DNA from 3 places in the Nonomuraea sp. B12E4 genome. Region 2 is predicted to be linked to each of the others. Evidence: riboswitches for the same ligand, from Rfam matches in the RefSeq annotation. Region 2 holds a riboswitch; each other region holds the start of a gene.

What was found. Region 2 has a riboswitch for cyclic di-AMP ahead of ABGB18_RS36565 (GH25 family lysozyme). Riboswitches for the same ligand answer to the same signal wherever they lie in the genome.
Region 1: another riboswitch for cyclic di-AMP. It lies ahead of ABGB18_RS37820 (hypothetical protein); the one in region 2 lies ahead of ABGB18_RS36565 (GH25 family lysozyme).
Region 3: another riboswitch for cyclic di-AMP. It lies ahead of ABGB18_RS16940 (C40 family peptidase); the one in region 2 lies ahead of ABGB18_RS36565 (GH25 family lysozyme).

Annotation. Positions count from the first base shown of each region.
Region 1 covers NZ_JBDPME010000025.1:9,943-14,282, forward strand. The annotation lists gene ABGB18_RS37800 (DinB family protein) at 1-350, opposite strand, end outside; gene ABGB18_RS37805 (hypothetical protein) at 362-1,081, opposite strand; gene ABGB18_RS37810 (DoxX family protein) at 1,116-1,520, opposite strand; gene ABGB18_RS37815 (hypothetical protein) at 1,663-1,791, shown strand; gene ABGB18_RS37820 (hypothetical protein) at 1,809-2,765, opposite strand; cyclic di-AMP (ydaO/yuaA leader) riboswitch at 2,771-2,907, opposite strand; gene galT (galactose-1-phosphate uridylyltransferase) at 2,976-4,055, opposite strand; gene ABGB18_RS37830 (DeoR/GlpR family DNA-binding transcription regulator) at 4,052-4,340, opposite strand, start outside.
Region 2 covers NZ_JBDPME010000023.1:24,543-28,882, reverse strand. The annotation lists partial or broken gene ABGB18_RS36570 (AbgT family transporter) at 1-107, opposite strand, end outside; gene ABGB18_RS36565 (GH25 family lysozyme) at 886-1,614, opposite strand; cyclic di-AMP (ydaO/yuaA leader) riboswitch at 1,624-1,771, opposite strand; gene hypF (carbamoyltransferase HypF) at 2,069-4,340, shown strand, end outside.
Region 3 covers NZ_JBDPME010000006.1:232,329-236,668, forward strand. The annotation lists gene serA (phosphoglycerate dehydrogenase) at 106-1,695, shown strand; gene ABGB18_RS16940 (C40 family peptidase) at 2,254-2,856, opposite strand; cyclic di-AMP (ydaO/yuaA leader) riboswitch at 2,859-2,998, opposite strand; gene ABGB18_RS16945 (3-isopropylmalate dehydrogenase) at 3,097-4,143, shown strand.

The DNA of each region.
Region 1 (4,340 bases), on a different contig from region 2:
GAGATGGCACGGGCCCGGTCGATCTCGGCCCGCCAGGTGGTGAAGGCCTCCTCGACGGAGGCGGTGTCGACGTCGTTGAAGTCGGCGTCGTTGTCCACGTCCTTGCCCCAGAGCTTGGGGATGTCCTCGCCGTCCAGGACCCGGCGGAACCACGTGCGTTCGACGTGGGCCATGTGCCTGACCAGCCCGAGCAGCGACATGGTGGAGGGCTCCGCGGAGCGCCGGCGCAGTTGCTCGTCCGACAGATCCGCGCATTTGACGGCCAGCGTGCCGCGGTGCCATTCGAGCCAGTTGTTGAGCACGGTCAGCTCGTCGCCGACAAGGGGTGGAGGGACGCGGGTATCGATCACGGGATCCGACCCTACCCGGTGACCGGTCCTGATCTCACCTGGCTTTTCGCCTGGAAGAGGCGGTGGACCGCCTCCCGTACCGTGGCGTCCCTGACGTTGGCCACGAAGTCGTCGGGGGTGTCGCCGCACAGGTGCCGTAGCTCGGGGGATTCGTCCAGGAGGTCCTGGATGAGGGTCCGCTGCGGGGTCAGGCGGCGGGGGCGGCCCCGGGCGTCGGCCAGGCAGCCGTGCCGGCCCGTGTAGACGAAGGCTCGCGAGCCGTTCAGGGCGAGTGTGCGGCGGTCGTAGTTGGGCTCGGTGAGGTCCAGGGCCGCGAGCTGGACCTCGTCGAGCCAGAGCACGAACAGCCTGGACGTCTCGCCGGGGGTCTCGATCGGTGCGGCCGGCACGTAGCCCCAGCGGCTCACGTGGGCGGAGACGCCCGGGGCGATGCCGGGCACGTCGGCCATCGTCATGGGGACGACCGGGTGTACCCGGTGATCGCGGAACTTTCTCAGTAACTGGCTGGGCGCGGCGTTGGAGCCGACGGCGACGACCTGGTGGCGCAGGCGCATCGGCGGGCGGTCCAGGCGGGCCAGAAGGTCGGCCAGCCGTTCGCCCCCGGCCCGCCACCCCTCCCCCGCGGCCCGCAGCGGCACGTACGCGTCGTCCACCAGGACGCCGGGGCGCGCCGGGATCCGGCCGGGGTAGGTGAGCGGGCGGGACATGGGGTCGTCCTCGAAGAGCCGCATCCCAACAGCATGGCCGCCGTCCGCCCATGCCGCGTCACCTGCCCGCGACGGAGGCCCGGAGCCGGGCGGTGCTCTCCCTGCGTCCCCAGGCGATCACCGCGCAGAGCACCAGCAGGACCAGGGGCAGCACCATGGTGCCGCCGGACAGGAACAGCTCAGTCAGCGTCGCGCACACCATCAGCCCGCCGAGCGCCAGCCCGGCCGGGCCCGCGAGCCGGGGCACGACCAGCCCGACGGCGCCCACCACCTCCAGCACGCCGACGAAATGGCGGAACCAGTCGCCGAGCCCGATCGCCTCGAACGTCGAGGCGGACGGCTCCGCGTTCGCGAACTTGCCCAGGGCCGACATCACGAAGAACCCCGCCACGACCACCTGCAGGGCCCACAAGGCGACGGTGCGGGCCCTCCGGGGCCGGGTGGGGCTCGGTGCGTTTGTCATGATCTCCAGCCTCCTCTAAATGCCGTGACACCGACGCTAGGCTCCCAGGCCGCCGCGGAGAATCGATCTAGGTGCCCGGCGGGGGTGTACATAAGTGCACCCCGCCGGGATTCATGCTCCGCTGAGGGCCAGGGAGCCGGGGATGGCGGCGAACACCGTTCGCAACTCGGCCGCGAGGCGGGTCACCCACGCCCCGCCACCGTCGTCCATCCGCGCGAGCACCCTCCTCGGGCGCCGCCTGCACGGCAAGGCGGTCATCGACCTCACCTGAATCAGCCGCCGGCGCGCTCAGAACATCGAGATGTGCACGTGGTCGTAGTGGTTCTCGGTGATGCTGCCGCGGTTCTCCATCGCGCGCCAGCCGGAGCCGAGGTTGATGCGCTGCTTCCAGATCACGTACTTGACGCCCAGCTTGCCCTTGTTCTTGAGGGCCCATTCCGCGAGGCGGTCGCCCAGGGCGTTGTTGGCGCCGCTGGGCGTCGTGCCGCCCGTGCTCATCATGAAGTCGCAGGCCCGGCCCAGCGGGTGCTCACCGCTGGCGCCGGCCCGGAAGCAGCCCACCGCGAACGGCAGCGCGAAGTTCTTCTGCACCTGCGCCCGCATCAGCCGCGTGCGCTCGGTGATGTTGTCGGCGCCGGTCGGCAGTTCGGGCGCCCAGCTACCGTCGCCGTTGCGGCCGGGCCCGAACGGCACGAGATCCTCGAGCTTCTCGCGGATGTCCTTGATGACGTCCTCGGCGTCGTCGCGCTGCCCGGCCACCTCGCCTGCGTCCTCGCGGATCCGGGTGGCCAGGCGGCCGGCCTCGTCGGCGGCCTTCTTCCGCTCGTCACGGGCCCTGGCCACGGACTCCACGACGGCCTGCTGCTCGATCGTGAGCTGCTCGATCACGGCCGCCCCCGCGCCGTTCTCCGGCAGCATGAAAGCGGGCACCGAGGGGTCGCCGTTCTGGTAGCGCAGCCTGGCGATCTCGGCCACGCGCTGCTGGGACGTCTCCAGCGTGCGCTCGGCGGCGGCCAGGCGCTCCTTGGCCGTCTTGGCGGCCTGTTGTGCCTTGGCCAGCTCGACCCGCTTGAGGTTGTACTTCTCGATGAGCTTGTCGACCTTGCCGTTGAGCTGCTTGAGCTGGGCGCGGAGCTGGGCTTCCGTGGGTTTGGGGTCAGCCGACGCCGCGGTCGCCGGACCGAGGGCGACAGCGGTGGCGGTGATGAGACCAATGGCAAGCGTCGCGGGGGACGATACCGCCAAGAGGACATTCCTCTCCCTCAGCCTGCCGAGTTAGCTGACGGGTTCGGGCGTGGGAGCCGCCTGCCACGTACGTGGATTCACCCGCTGGTGCATGGGTCCCCGGCTCCCGGGCAACACGCCCGGGATTAGGCATGCAACGACCGTTACGGCCGGTGCATATCGGGATATTAGTGGTAGATCGCGAGTCATGCGACCTTAACTAGAAATCTATTAGTGATCTACCTGTGACCGAAGCATGCGTGCGGCCTCTTCCGGCAGCACGTCGTTGACGAACGCCCCCATCGCCGACTCCGAGCCCGCCAGATATTTCAGCTTCCCGGGCGCGCGCCTGATGCTGAACAGCTCCAGGTGCAGGTACGCCAGCTCCCTGTCCTGCCGCACGGGCGCCTGGTGCCAGGCCGAGATGTACGGCATCACCACCCCGAACAGACCGTCGAACGCCCGCAGCACCGAGGTGTAGAGGGGCGCGAACGCCACCCGCTCGGCCTCCGACAGCGCCGCCAGGTCGGGCACCTGCCGGTGCGGGTAGATGTGCACCTCGAACGGCCACCGGGCGGCGGCGGGCACGAAGGCCGTCCACAGCTCGTTGGCGGCCACCACCCGCGTCCCCGCGGCCCGCTCGGCGGCCAGCACGTCGGCGAACAGGTTTCCCGGCCCCCGATGCCGCGCGGCGGCGCCGAGTTGCAGCTTGGTCCTGGGCGTGACGTACGGGTAGGCGTAGATCTGGCCGTGCGGGTGGGCGAGCGTGATGCCGATCTCCTCACCCCGATTCTCGAAGACGAACACCTGCTCCACACCCTCGATCCCGGACAGCTCGGCCGTGCGGTCGGCCCACGCCTCCATGACCAGGCCCACCTGGGCGTCAGAGAGCCGGGAGAACGAGGAGGAATGATCCGAGGTGAAGCACACCACCTCGCACCTGCCCACCCCCGGCCGCGCTTCGCTCAAGCCGCCCACATCGTGATAAGTCCCAAGATTTCCGGAAAAAGAGGGAAAACGGTTCTCGAACGCCACCACGTCGTAGTCGTAGGCCGGGATCTCCGTCGACCGCGTGTCCGACGACGGGCACAACGGGCACTCCGCCGCCGTGCCCGCCGGCTGGAACGTCCGCGTCTGCCGGTGCCCCGCCACCGCGACCCACTCCTCGGTCAGCGGGTCGTACCGCAGCTCCGAGGCCACCGGCCGGGGCTCGAGCGGACGCCGGTCGAGCGCGCTCCTGTCGGCGTCGTCCCGCCGGTCGAAATAGATCAGCTCCCGGCCGTCGGCCAGGTGGGCGATGGTGCGTTTCAACTCGAGTCCTCCGCGATGATCAGTTCTCCGGCCCGTTCGGCCAGCTCGGTGCGTGCTTGCTCGGGCAGCCCCGCGTCGCTGACGACCACGTCGGCCTCGGTCAGCTCGGCGATGGTGCTGATGCCGACCGTGTTCCACTTGGTGTGGTCGGCGGGGACGACCAGCCGGTGCGCGGCCGCCACGAGCTCCCTGTCGGTCTCGGACTCGAGCAGGTTGGGCGTGGTGAACCCGGCGCGCACGCTCATCCCGTGCACGCCGAGGAAGAGCGTGTCCACGTGCAGGCGG
Region 2 (4,340 bases):
GACCTGCGGTAGCGCTGGACGAAGCCGAGCACCAACAGGAAGTAGGGGCTCATCGGCGTGAGGGCGTTGGTGCAGGAGCCGGCGATGCGGTAGAGCGCCTCACCGCTGCCACGCGTACCCCCATGATGGGGCAACTATCGGTCTCGGCCGTTCGGGTACGGCATGGCTCGGTCCAGAAGTGGTAAAACCTACGGGATAAATATCCCATAAATCGACTCAATGGGAAGTTTGGGGGTATTCGATCAGTTGGACGTGTGAGTGCCGGGAAAAACACACCCGCCCGGCACTCACACCAAGGAGGACGTCATGTCTGTCCAGCACTATCTGGCGGCTGCGATCGTCGTCACAGGTCCCTACCCGAACCCGAGGGACAGGGGCGCCTACAGCAGAAGCGCCCGCCGCCGGCGGCGCCGCCGCTGATCCGCGGGTGGACCTGACGTCACGGCGATGACCATGACACCTTGGCGGAGCGACGCCAGGACGTACGCGACCTTGACGCCGCTCCGGACATCACTGACGGCGGACCTGCTCATCACGGGCGACTACGGGCGATGGCGCAACGGTGGCGGTACCTGGTGATCGCGGGGGCGATCGGGCCCGTCACCACCATGAAAGCGGCTAGTTCGGGCGTGCATGGGAGCACGCCGCCGGCCAGTCGATACGCGGCCCCACCCCCGGACTCCACAAGGAGCCCAGGGGTGCGCGGCGGTTCAGGGGGTGTAGACCGCTCAACGTACGCCGCGCGGTCCAGCGCTCGCCGCCCAGGGTGACACCCGCTCCATGCGCGAACATGCTCGGCTTCGACGACTTCAACAAGCTCATCGGCCTGGACGAGCACGCCACCCTGGAGGAGCGCTACCAGGCGCCGGACTGAGCGGTCGGCGGTCAGGCCGTCTGGCGGCCCAGGCCGCGCAGCTGGCTGGGAGTCAGCGTCGAGACATCCTGGTCGATGGGCGACTCGGAGTACTGGTGGATGGTCCAGGACTTCCAGTCGGCGGGCGGGGTGACCGTCCCCCTCTGCTTGCCGTAGTGGGCGACCCACAGCGGGTACTCCGACAGGCCGTGGCCGTAGGTGTCGGCGAAGCGCCAACTGCTGTAGAACATCGGGGCGACGCCGGTCTTGTCCTTCACGTACGACAGCCAGGTCCTGGCCCAGTCGTTGACCTCGGAGACGGTCTTGCCGTCGGTGGTCTCCAGGTCCAGGACCAGCAGGTCGCCGCGCTTGGCGGGCTGGGCGTTCACCGTGGCCAGGAAGAAGTTCGCCTCGGCGATCGGGTTGTTGCGCGGGTGACCGTAGTGGTACGCCCCGCGGACGATGCCCTTCTTGCCCAGCTCCTGCCAGTGCCGGGCGAAGGAGGCGTCGCGGAAGTCGAGGCCCTCGGTGGCCTTGATGATGCCGAACTGGGCGGAGCTCGTGGTCCAGTTGTACAGCGGCTGGTGGTTGGAGATGTCCTGGCCGTAGGTGAGCTGCCCTGGCTGCGCCTGGGCCGCGGGCACCAGCGGCTCGTCGTTGTCGGTGACGGACGCGAGCGCGGTGCCGGCCGCGGCGGCGGTCGTGCCGGCCAGGAGAACGCCGGCGATGGCGAGGCTGAAGCGTTTGCTTGGGTTCAGCATGAGGGCGGTGACTCCTTGCTTCCACGCGCCTACCGGGTTAGCTGACGGGTTCGGGCCTGGAAGTGCCCTACGCCCGCCGGTCTGAGCCGGCGGGCGATTCACCCCCGAAGATGGGTCCCCGGCCCCGCACCGAGTGCGGATTAGGCCTGGTCAACGAACTGGCAACACTACGACGAACGCTTGTCAAAGCATCGGCCGCGCTTGCCAAAAGGTATATATCGATACTTAAAGGTGGCAAGTAGGTCAAATGCGGCTGCGGTGGGTAACGTGCGGAAACCCCGGATCCGTAGGGGTTGTGGGCTCGGTAAAGAATCCTTGGGGTGTGTCGGTAAACGCCCTGTCGGCGGCATCCGAGGGGTCTCGGGATGCCCTGGTGACTGCCAGTCATGGTGCTTGTCATGTGGTACCGGTGTGCCAGCCGGGATTTCCGCGCCTTTCGTTGCACACTGGCTCGATGGGGGTGCGGGTCAGGGTCGAAGGCGTCGTGCAGGGGGTGGGCTTCCGGCCGTTCGTGCACGGGCTCGCGACCGGGCTGGGGTTGGCGGGGCTGGTGGGCAATGACGCCCGCGGCGTCTTCGTCGAGCTGGAGGGCGGCCGGCGGGAGATCGAGGAGTTCCTGCTGCGGCTGGAACGCGACGCGCCGCCGCTGGCCGCCATCGACCGCGTGACCGTCACCTCCGGCGTACGGGCGGCGCGGCCGGAGGGCGGGTTCCTGATCGTCGAGAGCGACCCCTCGGGCCTGTCCCGCGCACTGGTGTCGCCCGACATCGCCACCTGCGCCGACTGCCTGGCCGAGCTGGCCGACCCGGCCGACCGGCGCTACCGTTACCCCTTCGTCAACTGCGTCAACTGCGGGCCTCGGCTGACGATCGTGCGCGGGCTGCCGTACGACCGGCCGCTGACCACGATGGCGGGCTTCGCGATGTGCGCCGACTGCCGGGCCGAATACCACGATCCGGCGGATCGGCGCTTCCACGCCCAGCCCATCTGCTGCCCGGCGTGCGGCCCCCGCCTCAGCCTGGTCGGCGCGCCGGGCGAGCCACCGGCAGGCGCCGCCGGGGCCCTGGCGGGCATCGCGGGGGTGCTGGCGGGCACCGCCGAGGTCCTGGCCGGTGCCGCCGAGGTGCTGCGCGCGGGCGGGGTGCTGGCGGTCAAGGGCGTCGGCGGCTACCACCTGGCGGTGCCGGCCACCGACCAGACCGCCGCCGCCACACTGCGGCGGCGCAAGCGGCGGACGGACAAGCCGTTCGCGGTCATGGTGGCAGACCTGGACGAGGCCCGGCGGCTGTGCGAGGTGGACCCGGTGGCCGCCGACCTGCTCACCGACCGGGCCCGGCCTATCGTGCTGCTGCCCCGGCGCGCGGACGCGCATGTGGCCGACGCGGTCGCGCCGGGCAACCGGCGGCTCGGGGTGATGCTGCCGTACACGGCGCTGCACCACCTGCTGCTCGCCGAGGTCGCCGCGCCGATCGTGCTGACCAGCGCCAACACCGCCGACGAGCCCATCGCGTACGACGACCGCGACGCGTTCGAACGCCTGGCCGGCATCGCGGACGCGTTCCTCACCTACGACCGCCCCATCCACCAGCCCGCCGACGACTCGGTGGTGTGCTCCTTCCGGGGGCAGGCGATGCCGCTGCGGCGCTCGCGCGGCCACGCCCCGCGCCCGATCATGCTGCCCGGCCGGGCGCCCCGGCAGATCCTCGGCTGCGGAGCCGCGCAGAAGAGCACGTTCTGCCTGGCCAAGGGGCGGCGTGCGATCGTCTCCCCGCACCTCGGGGACCTGGCCGACTATGCCACCCTGCGCGCGTACACCGAGGGCATCGCCCGCCTCCAGACCCTGTTCGGCGTGCGGCCCGAGGTCGTCGCGCACGACCTGCACCCGGAATACCCCGCCACCAAGTACGCCATGGAGCTGCTGCCGGACGTGGCGCCGGTCGGGGTGCAGCACCACCACGCGCACATCGCCTCCTGCCTGGCCGACAACGGCGAGTCCGGCCGGGTGATCGGCGTCGCGTTCGACGGGCTCGGCTACGGCCTCGACGGCACGCTGTGGGGCGGCGAGTTCCTGCTGGCCGACCTGGCCTCGTTCGAGCGGGCCGGGCACCTGGCCCCGGTGCCGATGCCGGGCGGCGAGGCGGCGATCCGCCAGCCGTGGCGGATGGCCGCCGCCTACCTGGACGGGGAGGGCGACGCGCTGGCCGTGGCCCGGCGCAACGAGCGCTGGTGGGCCGGCGTGACCTCACTGGCGCGCAGCGCCGACGCGCCGCTGACGTCGAGTGCCGGCCGCCTGTTCGACGCCGTGGCGGCGCTGGTCGGCGTGCGGGACACGGTCGCCTACGAGGGGCAGGCCGCGATCGAGCTGGAGCAGCTCGCCGACCCCGCCGAGCGGGGCTCCTACCCGGCGGCCGTGTCGGACGGAGCGGGCCCCTTCGTGGTGGCCGGCGCGGACCTGGTGCGGGCTGCCGCGGCGGACCTGCGGGCGGGCACCGGCCCCGCCATCATCTCCGCCCGCTTCCACAACGGCGTGAGCGACCTCATCGTGGGCTGCTGCCGCCGGTTGCGCGAGGAGACGGGCCTTTCCGCGGTGGCGCTGTCCGGCGGCGTCTTCCAGAACCTGCTGCTGGCACGGCGCACGGTCGATCTGCTCGGCGAGGCCGGTTTCCGGGTGCTCACCCACACCCGGGTGCCACCCAACGACGGCGGCATCAGCCTCGGCCAGGTGG
Region 3 (4,340 bases), on a different contig from region 2:
TCTCGTGAATGCGTTCACAAGCGGTGGATAGACTCTGTGGGACCGCCGGGGGATCCGTGGACGTGTCCCCCGCAAGCCCGCAGCATGTCCGAAGGATCCACGCCAGTGAACAAGCCCGTCGTTCTGGTCGCAGAGGAACTGTCCGAAGCCGGCCTGGCCGTACTCGGCGCTGATTTCGAGGTCCGCCACACCGACGGCGCCGACCGTTCCCAGTTGCTGCCCGCCCTCGCGGAGGTGGACGCGCTGATCGTGCGCTCCGCCACGCAGGTCGACGCCGAGGCCATCGCCGCCGCGCCCAAGCTGCGCGTCGTGGCCCGGGCCGGTGTCGGCCTCGACAACGTTGACGTCGAGGCGGCCACCAAGGCCGGTGTCATGGTCGTCAACGCTCCGACCTCCAACATCACCAGTGCCGCCGAACAGACCATCGCGCTCATCCTGGCCAGCGCGCGCAACACGGCCCAGGCCCACGCCGCGCTGAAGAACGGGGAGTGGAAGCGCTCCAAGTACACCGGTGTCGAGCTCGACGAGAAGGTCGTCGGCATCCTCGGCCTGGGCAAGATCGGCCAGCTCGTGGCGCAGCGGCTGCAGCCCTTCGGCGTCGAGCTGATCGCCTACGACCCCTACCTGCCGCCGGCGCGCGCCGCGCAGATGGGCGTCAAGCTGCTCAGCCTCGACGAGGTGCTCAAGCAGGCCGACTTCATCACCGTGCACCTGCCCAAGTCCAAGGAGACGATCGGGCTCATCGGCGACCGGGAGCTGCACGCGGTCAAGCCGTCCGTACGCATCATCAACGTCGCGCGCGGCGGCATCGTGGACGAGGGCGCGCTCTACTCGGCGATCAAGGAGGGACGCGTCGCGGGAGCGGGCCTCGACGTGTTCGCCAAGGAGCCGTGCACCGACAGCCCGCTGTTCGAGCTGGACCAGGTCGTCGCCACGCCGCACCTGGGCGCCTCCACGCACGAGGCCCAGGAGAAGGCCGGCACCCAGGTCGCGCGCAGCGTGAAGCTGGCGCTCGCGGGCGAGTTCGTGCCGGACGCCGTCAACGTCCAGGGCGGCGTGGTCGCCGAGGACGTCAAGCCGGGCCTGCCGCTGGCGGAGAAGCTGGGCCGGGTGTTCACCGCGCTGGCCGGCGAGGTCGCCACCAAGCTCGACGTCGAAGTGCGCGGCGAGATCGCCTCCCAGGACGTGCGGGTGATCGAGCTGGCCGCGCTCAAGGGCGTGTTCACCGACGTGATCGAGGAGCAGGTCACCTACGTCAACGCGCCGCTGCTGGCCAAGGACCGCGGCATCGCCGTGGAGCTGGTGACCAGCTCCGAGAGCCCCGACTGGCGCAACGTCGTGACCGTGCGCGGCGTGCTCGCCGACGGACGTCAGGTCTCGGTCTCGGGCACGCTCTCCGGCCCGCGGCAGATCACGAAGATCGTCGAGGTCAACGGCTACGAGATGGAGATCGAGCCGACGGCTCACCTGTGCTTCTTCACCTACACCGACCGGCCCGGCATCGTCGGCGTGGTCGGCCGCCTGCTCGGTGAGCACAGCATCAACATCGCCTCCATGCAGGTGGCCCGGGACGTCAAGGGCGGCAAGGCGCTCATCGCGCTGACCGTCGACTCGGCGATCCCGGCCGACGTGGCCGACCAGATCGTGGCCGAGATCGGCGCCGAGAGCGGCCGCTCGGTGGACCTGGAGGACTGAGCGACCCTGCTCCACAAAGGGGGCCGCCACCCGGATCACACCGGGGGCGGCCCCCTTGTTTGTCTCACGATACGAGATGCTAGGACATCCAACGAGACGCTCGGGGTACTGTGGTGGGGATATGCGCCAGGTTCTCGTACTCATTACCTGCCGCGGCGGGGCCTGTTAGGGCAGGTCGACGACCCGCCGCGGGGTGTGGCGATGCGTCGGCCGGTAAGCCCCTTTTCGTCCGGTCCGCGACCCGGACCACGAGGTCAGGCCCGATCGGATTCGCGATCGGGATCCGAGTCCCCATTGGCACGCTCGCGAAATGAGATGAGTCACATGTACGAGATGTATGCCGCCAACCGCGCCGAAGAGCACGAGGACCAGGCCGCCGAGGCCCTGCAGATCGCGCTGGACCGTCGGGACAACGGCGGCGCGCCCCAGAACTCCAGCCGGTAGAACCGGCCGACCGCTTCATCCCCGGCAGGGCCTTGTCGTCTGCGAGGCCGTGACCGGGCGGCCCCGCGGCGGCCCCGCGGTGGTGCCGCGGTGGTGCCGCGGGGCCGCGTCCGCTCACAGGGTGGCGGTGAGCATGGCAGGCGGTGGGTCGTTGTGTTGCTTCGTGGAGAGCCGTACGCCCTTGGGGTCGGGCCGGACGGCGCCCACGAACGCCTCCCTGCGCCAGTCAGAGAGCGGCTCCTCCTTGACCACGTCACCGGTGTGCGGCGCGTTCACCATGTAACCGGGTCTGGAGACCATCCCGACGTGCCCCAGTCCGTGGAAGAAGACCAGGTCACCGGGCTTGAGATGGTTCCAGGAGATCTTCCTGGAGAACGCGTTGTACTGCTCCGCCGCGGTTCGCGGCAGCTCGATCCCGGCGTGCGCGTACGCCTTGAGCGTGAGTCCGGAGCAGTCGTACCCGCTGTCGCTGGTTCCGCCCCAGACGTAGGGGATGCCGCGCTTGCGCATGGCGAAGTTGAGGGCGATCTTCCAGGCCGGCTTGGGCTGGCTCTTCTGCTGGACGTGCTTGACCTGGGGGCCGGTCAGCGTGATCGCGCCGGAGTCGGCGGCCTGGGGGCGGACGACGTCGGGGCTGTGGGAGGTGGCGGCCTGGGCGGGAGAGGCCAGGGCGAGCCCGGCGGCGGTGGCCGCAAGGCAGGTGGTGATGCGAGGCATGGTCTGTCCTTCCACGTGGCCTACCGGGTTAGCTGACGGGCTCGGGCCTGGAAGTGGCCCTACGGCGGCTGCCGACTCGCCCCAGGGGAGATTTGGGTCCCCGGCTCCACACAGCGGTGTGCGGATTAGGCTGGACGAACTCTAACGAAACGGTCAAAGCGTTGTAAACCACCTAAAATCGGACGTCCGAGAAATGAGATGGTGTGTTCGTCAGTCGAGACGAGCCGGTAAGGTACCGCCATGGAGTCGCGTAACATCCGCTTGGCCGTCATCCCCGGGGATGGCATCGGCACCGAGGTCGTGGCCGAAGGGCTCAAGGTCCTGGAGGCCGTCGGCACGAAGTTCGAGCCCACGCACTATGACCTGGGCGCCGCGCGCTATCACCGCACCGGTGAGACGCTGCCCGACGCGGTGCTCGAGGAGTTGCGCGGCTATGACGCGATCCTGCTCGGTGCCGTGGGCGACCCCAGCGTGCCGCCGGGCGTGCTCGAGCGCGAGCTCCTGCTCCGCATCCGGTTCGAGTTCGACCACTACGTCAACCTGCGGCCGGTCAAGCTGTTCCCCGGTGTGACGACGCCGCTGGCCGGCAAGTCGCCCGAGGACATCGACATGATCGTCGTCCGCGAGGGCACCGAGGGCCTCTACGCGGGCACCGGCGGCGTCATGCGGCGCGGCACACCCCACGAGATCGCCACCCAGGAGTCGCTCAACACCGCCCACGGCGTCGAGCGCGTGGTGCGTTACGCGTTCGAGAAGGCCAGGTCGCGCCCCCGCAAGAAGCTGACCCTGGTCCACAAGACCAACGTGCTCTCCTACGCCGGCGACCTGTGGCAGCGCACGGTCAACCGGGTGGCGGCGGACTATCCCGAGGTCACCACCGACTACAGCCACATCGACGCGGCCTCGATGTTCTTCGTGAGCCAGCCCGAGCGGTTCGACGTGGTCGTCACCGACAACCTGTTCGGCGACATCATCACCGACCTCGGCGCGGCCATCGCCGGCGGCATCGGCCTGGCGGCCAGCGGCAACATCAACCCCGAGGGCGCCGCGCCCAGCATGTTCGAGCCGGTGCACGGCAGCGCGCCGGACATCGCCGGGCAGGGCAAGGCCGACCCGACCGCGACGATCCTGTCGGTCGCCATGCTCCTCGACCACCTCGGGCTGCACGCCGAGGCGGCCAGGGTCGAGCAGGCCGTCGCCGACGACCTCGTGGACCGGCTGGCCGGCGGGGCGAGCCGCACCACCAGTGAGATCGGCGACGAGATCACCGCGCGAGTATCCGGCTAGGACCGCCTAGTCCCCACGAGCGCCTGGCGGTTCCCACGAGGACCTCCAGGCGCTTTTTCGTGTGCGGACCGGCGAACCACCCCATCAGCCGCTTGTCATCCCATATAGCGAGACAATAGGAAGGTACGCACCGCCCTCGGGCAGTGCCCCACTCCCACAGACTTCGGTAGATTGCGCAGAACCGCAGAGAGAAGGAC